Linked DNA regions of Mesorhizobium shangrilense. The protein of the gene in region 1 interacts with the protein of each later gene in a pairwise test. Links are inferred from orthologs where the notes say so. Each region holds a gene or a part of one and is shown on either strand. Other genes may lie near its edges. The genes, in order: PD284_RS07760 and gltA.

Evidence for each region.
Region 2: the proteins of PD284_RS07760 (region 1) and gltA interact in binary tests that used the Escherichia coli proteins (3 or more experiments, as listed by UniProt). The link is inferred for Mesorhizobium shangrilense from one-to-one orthologs.

Annotation. Positions count from the first base shown.
Region 1 is NZ_JAQGPN010000001.1:1,560,063-1,567,091, forward strand. What follows is about bases 4,012-6,893. They hold PD284_RS07760 (lipid kinase), read right to left. Parts: upstream 5,950-6,893; coding sequence 5,074-5,949; downstream 4,012-5,073. Other genes in these bases: hisC (histidinol-phosphate transaminase), read right to left, coding at 4,012-4,976; PD284_RS07765 (DUF1194 domain-containing protein), read right to left, coding at 6,089-6,893. In the rest of the region: aromatic amino acid exporter YddG, read left to right, coding at 1-677; PD284_RS07735 (lysoplasmalogenase), read left to right, coding at 674-1,354; PD284_RS07740 (gamma-glutamylcyclotransferase), read right to left, coding at 1,351-1,878; PD284_RS07745 (DUF2125 domain-containing protein), read left to right, coding at 1,929-2,906; PD284_RS07750 (prephenate/arogenate dehydrogenase family protein), read right to left, coding at 2,932-3,867; more of hisC, read right to left, coding at 3,870-4,011; more of PD284_RS07765, read right to left, coding at 6,894-6,895. UniProt on the Escherichia coli protein: In vitro phosphorylates phosphatidylglycerol but not diacylglycerol; the in vivo substrate is unknown.
Region 2 is NZ_JAQGPN010000001.1:3,302,007-3,308,983, reverse strand. Bases 1,162-3,991 are described here. They hold gltA (citrate synthase), read right to left. Parts: upstream 3,307-3,991; coding sequence 2,017-3,306; downstream 1,162-2,016. Other genes in these bases: gltX (glutamate--tRNA ligase), read right to left, coding at 3,487-3,991; lpxB (lipid-A-disaccharide synthase), read left to right, coding at 1,162-1,944. Also shown: PD284_RS15920 (LpxI family protein), read left to right, coding at 1-775; more of lpxB, read left to right, coding at 772-1,161; more of gltX, read right to left, coding at 3,992-4,911; PD284_RS15900 (ComEC/Rec2 family competence protein), read left to right, coding at 5,032-6,977.

The DNA.
Region 1 (7,029 bases):
GCCTGTTCGGATACCACTTCTTCTATTTTACGGCGCTGCGCAACGCGCCGGCCGTCGAGGCAAGCCTGATCGCCTATCTGTGGCCGCTGTTCATCGTGCTCGGCTCGGCGCTGATGCCGGGCGAGCGGCTGCAATGGTACCACGTGGCGGGGGCGGTGCTCGGGCTCGCCGGCACGTTCCTCATCGTCACCAATGGCGGCCGGTTCGCCTTCGACAGCCGCTACCTGTTCGGCTACGCCATGGCCGGCGCCTGCGCCTTCATCTGGACCGGCTATTCGCTGCTCTCGCGACAGTTCCAGGCGGTGCCGACCGCGGTCGTCGCATGGTTCTGCGCGGCGACATCGGCACTATCGCTGGTCTGCCACTTCCTGCTGGAGGACACCGTCCTGCCGTCCGGTCCGGGCGAGTGGCTGGCGGTCGTCGGCTTGGGCCTCATGCCGGTCGGCGCGGCGTTCTATGCGTGGGACCACGGCGTCAAGCGCGGCAACATCCAGGTGCTTGGCGCTGCGAGCTACGCTGCGCCGCTTCTCTCTACGCTCATCCTCATCGCCGCCGGCTTCGCCGAGGCGACGCCCCACATCCTGCTCGCCTGCGTGCTGATCACGGCGGGCGCGGTGCTTGCGGCCAAGTCGCTGCTGTTCAAGCGCCGCGCATCGCCAGAGGCCGCCGGCGCATGATGCCCTTTGGCGGCGGCCTCGACTCGGCCTCGAACGGAACGCTGATCTTCTCGATTGGCGCAGCCATCTTCTATCTCAACGCGCTCGACGCGCCGCCGAACCTCCGGCGCACGGCGGCGAAGGCGCTCGCGGTGGGCTTTCTCGCACTGCTCGCCCTGATCGAAGGCGGACCGCTCCTGCTCGTGGCCGCGCTCGCGGCGAGCGCTGCCGGCGACGCGTTCCTGTCGCGCCCGGGCGAGCGCGCTTTCCTCGGGGGCTTGGCGGCCTTTCTCGTGGCGCACGTCCTCTACGTGGCGCTGTTCCTCACTGCAGGGGAGGGCGCCGATTTCGTCCTGGAGCATCCGGCGCGCATGGTAGTCGGCGCGGTCATGATCGCCGCGACCGGCCTTCTGCTGGCGAGGCTGCGCGTCGTGGCGCCGTCAGAGCTGAAGGCGCCGGTGACCGCCTACGCGGCGGCCATCCTCGCCATGGGGCTCACTTCCCTCACAATGCCCGGTCCCTGGATCGTGCTCGGGGCGGTCTGCTTCATAGCATCGGACGCCATGCTGGCCGTCGAGAAGTTCATGCCCGTGCCCGATCCCACGCTGCGGACGGCGATGCGCACCGCCGTCTGGGTGGCCTACTATGCCGCGCAGGCCATCATCACGCTCGGCTTCCTGCTCGGGAGCGCGAGCTAACCCTGCTCGGGCCTGATGCGGCGGCCGACGTCTTCCAGCCAGTGATCGCGGATCTCGAGCGCGTTGAGGTGCTCGAGCGTGTTGATGACATATTCGTCATTTGGGCCCGACTGGCCATGCGATGTGGCGACGATCTCGGCGGCGTGTCCGGCGTCCATGCGGCCGGCATATTGCTCATGGCCGCGGTCGACGACGTAGCAGACCGCCGTGGCGGTGCCGCCGCTGGAGAGCTTTATCGGCAGCGTGCGCTCCAGATAGACCCTGGTGACGAGCTCGCGCTCGCGCAGGTAGGCAAGCACTTCCTCGCGCAGTTCGATCGGCACGCGAAAGGCCAGCCCGATGCAGGAGCCGCCACGGTCGAGCCCCAGCACCAGGCCGGGGTGTTCTTGGGTGCCGCGGTGCACCCAGGAGCGCACGCAGAGCGAACGCCGGAAGCCGTGCAGCCGTGCCCGCTGGACCTCGACATGCGCGAAGCCGGGGCGCCACATCAGCGAACCATAGCCAAAGACCCAAAAATCGCCCATATCATCGCCGCTCGTCAGGGTGACCGGCGAGGCGTAACGAAAGAGAGAGCATGGCGTCAAGCGAGACCACTCCCCGCTATTCCCGCCGCATGGTCTGGCTGGCGGCCTTCATCGTCGTGCTCTTCGGCGGCTACAGTGCCGGCTGGTTCTATGTCGGCAACATGCTCGAAGGCCAAGTGCGGACGGCGCTCGCGAACGCCGGGCAGAAGGGCGTCGCCGCCGACTGCGCCAATCCGACGGCGCGCGGCTTCCCGTTTCGCATCGGCGTCTACTGCGACAAGGTCAGCTTCGACGACGGCAAGGGGGTGAACGTCTCCGCCGGCGCGCTGAGGTCGGCCGCACAGGTCTACAATCCATTCCACGTCGTCAGCGAGCTCGACGGGCCGGCAACCGTCGGCCTCGGCAGCGCGGGCTCCCTTCAGCTGGACTGGAAGGCGCTGCGCGCCAGCGCGCGGCTCGCGACCCCGCTCCCGGAACGCGTGTCGATCGAGGGCACGGACATCGCCGCAGGTCCCGTTTCCGCCGCCCCACAGCTCAATGCGAAGACGTTCGAGGGCCACATGCGCCCCAAAGGCAGCGATCTCGACGTGGCGGGCAGCATCGGCGACCTGACGGCGGCTGCGGGGCTTGTCCAGGGACGCGTGCTGCCGCCGTTGTCCGGCCAGATCGACGCGACCATCGCCAACGGCGTCGCCCTGCTGCGTTCCGGTGCCGCTGACCTCAAGGGACAGTCGGCGACGATCCGCAATCTCTGGCTCTCGACCGGCCCGAACACGGGGGTCGGGGTGAAGGGCAGTATCGCGGCCGACGCCGCCGGCCTGATCGACGCCGACCTGACGCTGACCATCCGCAACGCCAAGGGCCTTGCCCAAGTCGCGGCTCAGGCGTTCCCCGAAGCCAGCAAGCAGATCAATAACGCCATGCTCGGCCTGGCGATGCTTGGCGAGAACACGTCCGTGCCTCTCAGGATCGTGAAGGGGAAGGCGACGCTCGGCTTCATTTCGCTCGGCGACATTCCGCCGATCTGACGCCCCGCTTCGGAACGGCGCAGTTTTACTTCTTGACCGGGTGCTCGATCGCCTGACGCCCGAAGTCCGGGGCATCGATCTCCTGGCCCGCCTCGATGATCGAGCGGCGGATCGCGCGGGTCCGCGTGAACATGTCGAACAGCTTGTCGCCGTCACCCCAGCGGATCGCCCGCTGCAGCGAGGCGAGATCCTCGGAGAAGCGCGCCAGCATTTCGAGGATGGCGTCCTTGTTGTGCAGGCAGACGTCGCGCCACATGGTCGGGTCGGAGGCGGCGAGGCGCGTGAAATCGCGGAAACCCGAAGCCGAGTACTTGATCACTTCGGACTTCGTCACCTGCTGCAGGTCGTCGGCCGTGCCGACGATGTTGTAGGCGATGATATGCGGCAGGTGCGAGACGATGGCGAGCACCATGTCGTGATGGTCGTGCTCCATCGTGTCGATGTTGGAGCCACAGCGCCGCCAGAACTCCGACAGCTTCTCCAGCGCTTCCGGGTCGGTGCCCGGCAGCGGGGTAAAAATGCACCAGCGGTTCTCGAAGAGGTCCGCGAAGCCGGCGTCGGGGCCTGACTTCTCCGTTCCCGCAATAGGGTGGCCAGGAATGAAATGCACGCCCGCAGGGATGTGCGGCGCCATCTGGGCGATCACCGAGGACTTGGTCGAGCCGACGTCGGTCACGATTGCGCCCGGCTTCAGGGCAGGCGCGATCTGCTGCGCCACCTCGCCGGAGGATCCGACCGGAACCGAAACGATCACCAGATCGGCGTCGCGGACGGCTTCCTCGAGGTCGGTCGTGTAGCTGTCGCCCAGCTTCAGCTCCGCCGCACGGGCGAGGGTCTTTTCGCTGCGCGTCGCGATCGCGACATGGCCGGCCAGGTTCTCGCGGCGGATGACGCGCGCCAGCGAGGAGCCGATCAGGCCGATGCCGATCAGGGCGATTTTCTCGAACATCGGGTTGGGCATGATCAGCTCTTCAGAAATTCGGACAGCGCGTCGATGACGCCGCGATTGGCTTCTTCGGTACCGACCGACATGCGCAACGCATTGGGGAAGCCGTAGCCGGTCACTGCGCGCAGCACGTAACCGCGCTCGGTGAGATAGGCGTCCGCCGCGGCGGCGCTGTGCCTGCCATCTTCGGGGAAGTGCACCAGCAGGAAGTTGCCGACGCTCGGCGTGACGCGCAGGCCAAGCGCGGTGAATTGCTCGGTCAGCCAGGTGCGCCAGCGTTCGTTGTGCGTGACGCTGAGCTCGAGATAGGCGCGATCGTGGACGGCGGCGATCCCCGCCTCGATGGCGACGGCGTTGACGTTGAAGGGACCGCGCATGCGGTTGATCGCGTCGACGATGGGAAGCGGTGCGTACATCCAGCCGATGCGCGCGCCGCCGAGGCCGAGCTTCGAGAAGGTGCGTGTCATCACGACATTGTCGGAACTGGAGACCAGTTCGATGCCGGCCTCGTAGTCGTTGCGCCTGACGAACTCGGCATAGGCGGCGTCGAGCACGAAGAGCACGTGAGGAGGCAGGCCGGCATGCAGGCGCCGGATCTCGTCGAAGGGCAGGTATGTGCCCGTCGGGTTGTTGGGATTGGCCAGGAAAAGGATCTTCGTGCGCGGGGTTACCGCGGCCAGGATGGCGTCGACGTCGGCGCGTTCGTCGCGCTCCTTGACGATCACCGGCGTGCCGCCCGCCGCCTTGACGTAGATCTTGTAGACCATGAAGGCGTGTTCGGTGAAAATCGCCTCGTCGCCCGGCGACAGGTAGGTCTGCGCGAGCAGGCCCAGGATCTCGTCGGAGCCGTTCGAGCAGACGATGTTCGCCGCGTTCAGGCCATGCGCCTCCGCCAGCGCCTCGCGCAGCCGCCGGGCGGTGCCGTCGGGATAGATGTCAAGTTTGCCGGCCACTTCGCGCGCCGCCGCGATCGCCTTTGGCGACGGCCCCAGCGGGTTCTCGTTGGACGACAGCTTGTGCAGCTTGACGCCGGCCGGCGCGGTGCTCTTGCCGGGAACGTAGGCGTCGATGTCCATGACGCCGGGTTTCGGCTGCGGGCGAGTAGGTGCGTTCGTGTTCGACATCGAAAATCCAGTCAAGGCCGGGAGGCGCTCGCGGAAATACAGGCGGGAAAAGGGATTGTCGAGGGAAAGCGTGGTCGCGGCAAGGAGGCCGCCGGCCCTACGGCGTGTAGACGACCACCGATTTCGGGCGGATGCGGAAATGCGCCGGCGTCCACGTCGTCAGCTCGCCGTCGGTATTGACGGGCCGCGGGCGGCGGGTTCGGATGGTGACTTCGGTCGTCTTGAAGGCGCGCACGTCGTCCCACTGGCCCTGCGTGCCGGCGCGGAGGCTCGGCAGCAGCCGCAGCAGGCGCCACCAGTGGTCGACCTCCAGGCTGTAAAGGTCGAGCCAGCCGTCATCCGCGGTGGCCGATTCCTCAACGGTCATTCCGCCTCCGTAATGACGGCCATTGCCGACCGAGACCTGCATGGTGCGGATCATTTCGGTTGTGCCATCATGGTCGAGAAAGGCACTGAACAGGCGCGAGCGCAGCAATATGCGGGAGGCCACGATCGCATAACCGAGGGTTCCCCATCTTTTCTGGGCATGCTCGGTCAGCTCGCGCGCGAGCTCCGCGCTGAAGCCGATGCTGGCGACGTTGAAGAAGAGGTGACCGTTCACCTCGCCGAGGTCGACATGCTTGGTGCGGCCCTGCACGATAAGCTCAGCCGCCTGCAGCGGGTCGGTCGGTATGCCCATGGTGCGGGCGAAGTCGTTGGCGGTGCCGAGCGGCAGCACCCCGAGAGGGAGCCCCGTATAGACGAGGGCGGACGCGGCCGCATTCAAGGTGCCGTCGCCTCCGCCCAGGATGACGAGGTCGCAGCGGTTGGCATTGCGCGAAATGAGGTCGGAGATGCTCTCGCCCGCGTCGGGCTGCATGTCGATCAACTCGAAGTTGGCGTCCTCGAGCAGCGTGCGGGCAGGCCCGAGCGGCGTCTCGCCTCGACGGGCGCGGGGGTTGGTTATGACCAGGGCGCGCTTGGAATTCGACACGGGCGACTCGAGGGGTTGCGGAAGAGGTTGGAAACGAAGGTTGTGAGGAATTCAGTCATATCTATGCCGTGCGGGCAGCTTTGGAAGACCTTGCGGCGCGCCGACGCACGCGGGCCGTGGCGCCGCCCCAGGCCTGCCGCTATCGGTCCAGCTCGGGCAGGTAGGGGTCCGAATAGGTCCGGCGCAGTTTTTCTCCGATCTGGCAGTCGACCGGCGATTGAGCCGCGTTCTTGACCACGGCAGGCAGGTCCGCCCCGCTCACCTCCAGGATCAGCTTGCGGCGAATAGCGTTGGCGAATTCGGATGCGGCCCGCACCGGCAGGACAAAACTCCCCGGACCACCCGTCACGCATTCCGCGTAGTAGGCGTCGAGATCACCGACGCTCGGCGAGGGGCGTATCAGGATCGGCAGGCCGTTGATGGTGATGCCCTGTGAGATGGCTGCCTTGCGGGCCTCCACGACCGGGCCGCCGATATTGTTGGGGCCGTCCCCCGAGATGTCGATGACCTTCCGCGTTGCGCGGATGTCGTTTTCCTCGAGGCGCATGGCCGCGTGGCGCAAGGCGGCCGACACGGAGGTGCCCCGGAAGGTCGCCGCGGGCCGGCGCTCCAGCGTGTCGGCGAAGGCGTTGGCGCTCTCGGCCCCGTCGATGATGCGCCATTCCACTTGCGAGGAGGCGTGAACGCTGCCGGCCCATTCGAAATAGGTCAATGCGATGCGTCCGTTGGCTCCGTAGCCGATCGCCCGGATGAAATCGGGATGGCGCAGGGCGGCGACATAGCCCGCACGCTGCACGGCAAACTCCTCCGGATCCATCGAGCGGGAGATGTCGACGGCCAGCACCAGCTCCAGATCGACTGCCTGGTCGCCCGAAGCGGCGATCAGGCTCCCCGCCGGCGCGGACAGGACGGCGACCGCCGCGATTGGCAGGAGACGGCGCGCCAATACATGCAGGCTCCACATTTTTTGGCCCGTTCTGTCATCAGGCGGCAGGCACTTTATCATCAAATGTTGTAGCCCGCTGTCGGCGCGAGTCGGATTCCCGCTTGCAGGGTGCAAATCGTCGGATCAATTTCGGC
Region 2 (6,977 bases), 1.7 Mb from region 1 along the record:
ACACGATCCTTTCGTGGTCCTTATCGAGGGTGAAACCGACGCGGATTCCCGTCTCGACCGTTTCGAGCACAGGACGATGAGTCTGGAGGACGCTGGCGCGCTCCGTGGCCTGCTGAAGCGCCGCAAGGTTACCCATGTGGTGCTCGCCGGCAGCATCGACCGACGTCCTTCATTGGGTTCCTACAAGCTCAATCTCGGCCTGCTGGCCGCGCTTCCGCGGCTCTCCAGAGCCCTGAAGCGCGGCGACGATGGCATGCTGAGGTTGCTCATCGAGCACATCGAGGCGGCCGGCATGAAGGTGGTCGGCGCCCACGAGATTGTCCCGGACCTGCTTGCCTTGGAAGGTTCGCTGACCGCGGTTCAGCCATTGCCGGACGACTGGCGCGACCTTGAGGCAGCGCGCGAGGCGGCCCTGGCGATAGGCGCCCTCGACATCGGGCAGGCCGCGATATCGGTCAATGGGCGCGTCATTGCCCTGGAGGGCATAGAGGGCACCGACGGCCTGCTGGAGCGCGCCCGGGAGCTGCGCACCCACGGCCGCATCGCAAAGCTGAAGCGCGGCGTCATCGTCAAGTGCGCCAAGCCCGATCAGGAGGTGAGGGCGGACCTGCCGGCCATCGGTCCGGCGACCGTTGACGGCGCCCATGCCGCCGGGCTTGCGGGAATCGGTGTGGAGGCCGGGCGTTCGCTCATCCTGGATTGGGCGAAGGTCATCGAGAGGGCCGACGCGCTGGGACTGTTCGTCGTCGGATTGAAGTCGGATCGCGAACCATGATCAGCCGCGCGCTCAAGATAGCGATCGTGTCGGGCGAGGAGTCTGGCGATCTGCTGGGCGCCGATATCGTGCGGGCGCTGCGGGCCGAAAGCTCCGGGCTTGAGCTGGTCGGCGTCGGCGGACGCCACCTTCAGGACCTCGGATTGACCAGCCTGTTCGATGCAGGCGAGATCGCCCTGATGGGCATCGGCGCCATCGTGCGCGATCTGCCGCGGCTGATGCGCCGTATCTCGCAGACGGCGCGTGAGATCGTGGCGGCGAAACCGGATTGTCTGATCACGATCGACAGTCCCGAGTTCTCGCTGCGCGTCGCCAGGAAGGTGAGGGCGGCGGCCCCCGATATCCCGATCATCCACTATGTCTGCCCGAGCGTGTGGGCGTGGCGTCCCAAGCGTGCGCCTGCAATGCGCGGTCATGTCGACCACATCCTCTGCATTCTGCCGTTCGAGGTCGAGGCGCTTGCGCGTCTTGGCGGGCCGCCCGGCACCTATGTCGGTCACCGGCTGACACACGATCCCAGTCTTTTGCGCGCTGCGCAGAGGCAAGCGGAAAAGGCCGACCTTTCGCCTGGGCGTGAGAAGAAGCTGCTTGTGCTGCCAGGTTCGCGCCGCGGGGAAGTCTCGGGCCTGATCGACGTCTTCGGCGAGGCGGTGTCGTCCCTGCAGCGCCGCGGCCATCGGCTGAAGGTGCTGATGCCGACGGTTCCGCATGTTGCGCAACTTGTCGCCAACGCCACGACAGACTGGGACGTCAAGCCGGAGATCACGGTCGAACCCGAGCGCAAATGGAAGGCCTTCGGCGAGGCCGACGCCGCCATGATCGCGTCGGGCACAGTGTCGCTCGAACTGGCGCTGGCGGGCGTGCCCATGTACTCCTGCTACACGCTCGACCCGATTGCCAAGCTTGCCGTGAGGATGCTGACGACGTGGTCCGCCCTGCTTCCAAACATCATCGCCGACCGCCCCATCGTGACGGAAGTGTACGACCGCTATATCCGATCCGAGACGATCGTCAGGCACATGGAGGCGCTGTTCTGCGACACATCTCTGCGCGCCTGGCAGAAAGAGGGCTTTGCCGAAGTGGCCCGTCGCATGGCTGTCGATCGGCCGGCCGGCGAGATCGCGGCCGGGGTGGTCAGGCAGCTGATCGAGGCGCGGAGAGGCCGGTAGGCTCCGCAAGAAAAGAAAAAGGCGCGAACCTCGCGCCTTCTTTCCCCGGATCTTCGATCTAGCGCCGGCGGCTTACCGCTTGGCGATCGGAACGTAGTCGCGCTCCGGCGCGCCGGTGTAGAGCTGGCGCGGACGGCCGATCTTCTGGTGCGGATCCTCGATCATTTCCTTCCACTGTGCGATCCAGCCGACGGTGCGCGCGACGGCGAACAGCACGGTGAACATGGTCGTGGGGAAGCCCAGCGCCTTCAGCGTGATGCCCGAATAGAAGTCGATGTTCGGGTAAAGCTTCTTCTCGATGAAGTACTCGTCCGTGAGGGCGATCTTCTCGAGTTCCATGGCGACGTCCAGAAGTGGGTCGTCCTTGATGCCCAGCTCGCCCAGAACCTCATGCGTGGTCTTGTGCATTATCTTGGCGCGCGGATCGTAGTTCTTGTAGACGCGGTGGCCGAAGCCCATGAGGCGGAACGGGTCGTTCTTGTCCTTGGCGCGGGCGATGTACTCCGGAATGTTGTCGACCGAGCCGATCTCGGCCAGCATGTTCAGCGCCGCTTCGTTGGCCCCGCCATGCGCCGGACCCCACAGGCAGGCAATGCCGGCTGCGATGCAGGCGAACGGGTTGGCGCCCGACGAGCCGGCCAGACGCACGGTCGAGGTCGAGGCGTTCTGCTCGTGATCTGCGTGCAGAATGAAGATGCGCTCCATCGCCCGGGCGAGAACCGGGTTCACCTTGTACTCCTCGCACGGAACCGCGAAGCACATATGCAGGAAGTTGGCGGCGTAGCCGAGCTCGTTCTTCGGATAAACGAAGGGCTGGCCGATGTGGTACTTGTAGGCCATCGCCGCGATCGTCGGCATCTTGGCGACCAGGCGCATGGACGCCACCATGCGCTGGTAGGGATCGGAGATGTCCGTGGAGTCGTGGTAGAAAGCCGACAGCGCGCCGACCACTCCGCACATCACGGCCATCGGATGCGCGTCGCGGCGGAAACCGGTGAAGAAGCGCGACATCTGCTCATGCACCATTGTGTGGCGCGTGACGCGGTAGTCAAAGTCCTCCTTCTGGGCCTTGGTCGGCAGTTCGCCGTAGAGCAGGAGGTAGCAGACTTCGAGGAAATCGCCGTGCTCGGCGAGCTGGTCGATCGGATAGCCGCGGTGCAGCAGCACGCCCGCATCGCCGTCGATGAAGGTAATTTCGGACTCGCAGGATGCGGTCGAGGTAAAACCGGGGTCGTAGGTGAATGCGCCCGTTTCCTTGTAGAGCGGGGCGATGTCGATCACATCCGGTCCTACCGAGCCTTTTCGTATCTTGAGATCAAGGGTCTTGCCGCCAAGTTCGAGTTTCGCCGAAGAATTGGTCATGGAAGGCTCCTTGAAAAATCCCCGTCGCCGAGGGACGGACGGCCCGCCGGCGCAGGGGACAGTATGATGGAAGGCGGCTTGTGCTAACGTATTTCAGCACACGTGCCAAGCTCGCCCGTGACAGCAATGTTGCATCGCAAAAGTCGGGACTCAATACGGTTTTGGGGCAGTGAGGCTGACCTAATCGATTTTGTCCCGAATTCGGCCAAGACTTTCATCTCGGCCAAGCACGGCAAGCACGTCGAACACCCCCGGTGACGTCGCCTTGCCGGTCAGAGCGGCGCGCAGCGGCTGCGCCACCGCACCGAGCTTGAGGCCCTTTTCGGTCGCGAAAGCCCTGACGGCAGCCTCGGTCGAGGCCGCGCTCCAGGGCTCCTGCGTCCCCTCCAGCGCCGCATGGGCGCCGGCGAGCACAGAGCGTCCGTTGGCATCGAGCAACGCGGCTGCCTTTTCGTCCATTGGCAGCGGGCGCTCGGCGAAGAGGAATCCCGCGCCGTCGGCGAGTTCAACAAGCGTCTTTGCGCGCTCCTTGAGACCTGGCATGGCGGCAAGCAACTGCGCCTTGCGGTCGTCCGTCAGCCGCTTCAATATCTCGTCACCGCCGGGAAGATAGGGCAGGGTGACGATGAAGGCGTCCAGCAACTCGGCGTCATCCATCTTGCGCATGTAGAGGCCGTTCAGCGCCTCCAGCTTCTGGAAGTCGAAGCGCGCCGCGCCCTTGTTGATGTCATCCACATCGAACCAGCGGATCATGTCGTCGAGGCTCATGACCTCGTCGTCGCCATGGCTCCAGCCCAGCCGCACAAGATAATTTCGCAGTGCCGCCGGCAGGTAGCCCATGGCGCGATACGCCTCGACGCCCAGCGCGCCATGGCGCTTCGACAGCTTGGCGCCATCAGCTCCATGGATCAGCGGGATATGCGCCATCACCGGCACCTCCCAGCCCATGGCGTCGTAGATGACCGTCTGGCGCGCCGCGTTGGTCAGGTGATCGTCGCCCCGGATAATGTGCGTGACGCCCATGTCATGGTCGTCGACCACGACCGCGTGCATGTAGGTCGGCGTTCCATCCGAGCGCAGGATGATGAAATCGTCGAGATCCTTGTTTGGGAACCGCACGTCGCCCTGCACACGGTCGCGCACGATCGTCTCGCCCTCGCGCGGAGCCTTGATTCGGATGACCGGCTTCACGCCCGCGGGCGCCTCGGAAGGATCGCGGTCACGCCAGCGCCCGTCATAGCGCGGGGGACGACCCTCGGCGCGCGCCTTCTCGCGCATCTCCTCGAGTTCGGCCTGCGATGCGTAGCAGTAATAGGCTTTGCCAAGGCGCACCAGTTCCTCGCCGACGTCCCGATGCCGCTCGGCGCGCCCGAATTGGGAAATCGGCTCGCCTTCCCAGTGCAGGCCGAGCCAGGTCAGCCCGTCGAGTATCGCGGCAGTTGCAGCGTCCGTCGAACGCTCGCGGTCGGTATCTTCGATCCGCAGGAGCATCTTGCCGCCAGTGTGGCGGGCGTAGAGCCAGTTGAAGAGTGCGGTGCGCGCGCCGCCGATGTGCAAGTAGCCGGTCGGTGAGGGCGCAAATCGGGTAACGATTGTGTCGGTCATGGGGCTTCTCGAGCGGCCGGCAATACGCGCGGCAAGGTACGGTTTCGCGCCAGTGGCGCGCTGATGGCGTCCATGTAGCATAGGCTCCCGGGGGTGCAAGGGTTGGGGAACCGGCGAACGGTGGGTTCGTCCTCCATAGACGCAGAGGAAGACCGATTCTTCGCTCCGTCGCCGGACGCCGCCTATCGTCTGGCGACGGATCCCTTTCGCCCGCCCGGGGACGGGGGCGACCCGCCGGCCGCAGGGGGCGTCGCGGGTACGCTGAGCGCCTTCGACGCGACCGTTTCGGCGCTGGCGCCGCACCAGCGGCTTGCAAGACTGCACAAAGGCATCGCACGGGCCGTTGCCGTGGAAATGGAGCGCGGCACACCGTTCACCTTCGTTCCTGTCTTTCTTGCGATCGGGGCGTTCGCCTATTTCGTTGCCCGAGCCGAGCCCTCTCTCTGGGCGCTATTCGGCGCATCCGGCGCTCTTGCAGTGACCGCATTCGCGGCAAGACGCTCGGCGTTGGCGCAACTGATTGCCGCCGCGCTTTTATGCATCTCGCTGGGCGCACTCTTCGCCAAGGTCGAGACCATCCGCGCCGGCACCAAGATGTTGGGAGGCGAGATCACCACCCGCCTGACCGGGCGGATCGTCGCGACGGACCATCTTGCCAGCGGCCGGGTGCGCCTGACGCTTGACGTCATCGCGACAGAACGCCCGAGCCTTCGCCATGCGCCGGAGCGGGTGCGTGTCTCGGCGCGCGCCATTCCAGCAGGGACAGAGGCGGGCGACGTGCTGGAAGGGGTCGTCAGGCTGCTGCCTACGCGCGGCCCAGTGCGGCCCGGCGCCTACGATTTCGCCTTCGAAAGCTACTTCGACGGCGTCGGCGCAACCGGCTTCTTCCTGATGGAGCCGACACTGATCGCCACATCCGATCCGCCGACGCCTTCGGAGCGTCTCGGTGCGGTCGTGGAAAATACCCGTGACACACTGGCGGCCCGCATCCGGGACACGATCGGTGGCGCAGAGGGCGAAATCGCCGCCGCACTCATCGCGGGCGTGCGCGCAGGCATTCCTGAGGATGTCAACGAGGCCCTGCGCCGGACCGGCCTCGCTCATGTGCTGTCGATATCGGGACTGCACATGGCGCTGGTCGCGGCCACGATCATGGGCGCAATGCGCGCGTTCTTTGCTTGCTTCCAGAATTTTTCAGCGCGTCGTCCCGTCCGCAAATATGCCGGCGCGGTCGCGCTGGCCGTCTTGGCGGTGTACCTCTTCATCTCCGGCTACCAGGTCGCGGCGCAACGCAGCTTCATCATGATCGCCATCATGCTGATCGCGCTGCTCTTCGACCATGCTGCGCTCACAATGCGAAATCTTGCGCTGGCCGCAATCGTCGTCATCGTCGTGTCGCCGCATGAGGTGGTGGGCCCGAGCTTCCAGATGTCGTTTGCCGCGACCGCAGCACTGATCGGAGCCTATGCGGCCTGGTCGAGGCGGCGGCCGCAAGGTCCGCATGCGCGCAGCTCTCATCTTCTGCTGCGGGCAATCCGCCTCGTTGTGCTCTATGTCCTGGGTCTGGCTGCGACGTCGCTGCTGGCCGGCGTTGCGACGACGATCTACGGCGCCTACCATTTCCAGCGGGTGTCGCCGCTGGGTCTCGCCGCCAACCTCGCGGCGATGCCGGTCGTTTCGGTTCTGGTCATGCCGTTCGCAGTACTCGGCGTCGTTGCCATGCCGTTCGGCCTTGATGACCTGCCATTCGGCGTGATGGGGCAGGGCCTGCGGATGATGGTCGCCATCGCGCGGTGGTTTTCGGACCGCTCACCGATCGACGTGATCGGGATGATTGCTCCATCCGCCATCATCGCGCTCACTATCGCGCTGGTCCTCGCCACGCTGTTGACCACCTGGCTTCGGCTGCTGGCCGTCCCTTTCATCGCCGGCGGGCTGGTCCTGTGCTTCCTTCCTCCGACGCCCCGGCTGATCGTCTCGGAAGACGGGCGGCTGGCGGCGTTGCTGACGGAGGACGGACGCATCGCGCTCAACCGCTCAGGTCCGAACGATTTCACGCTCCGGAA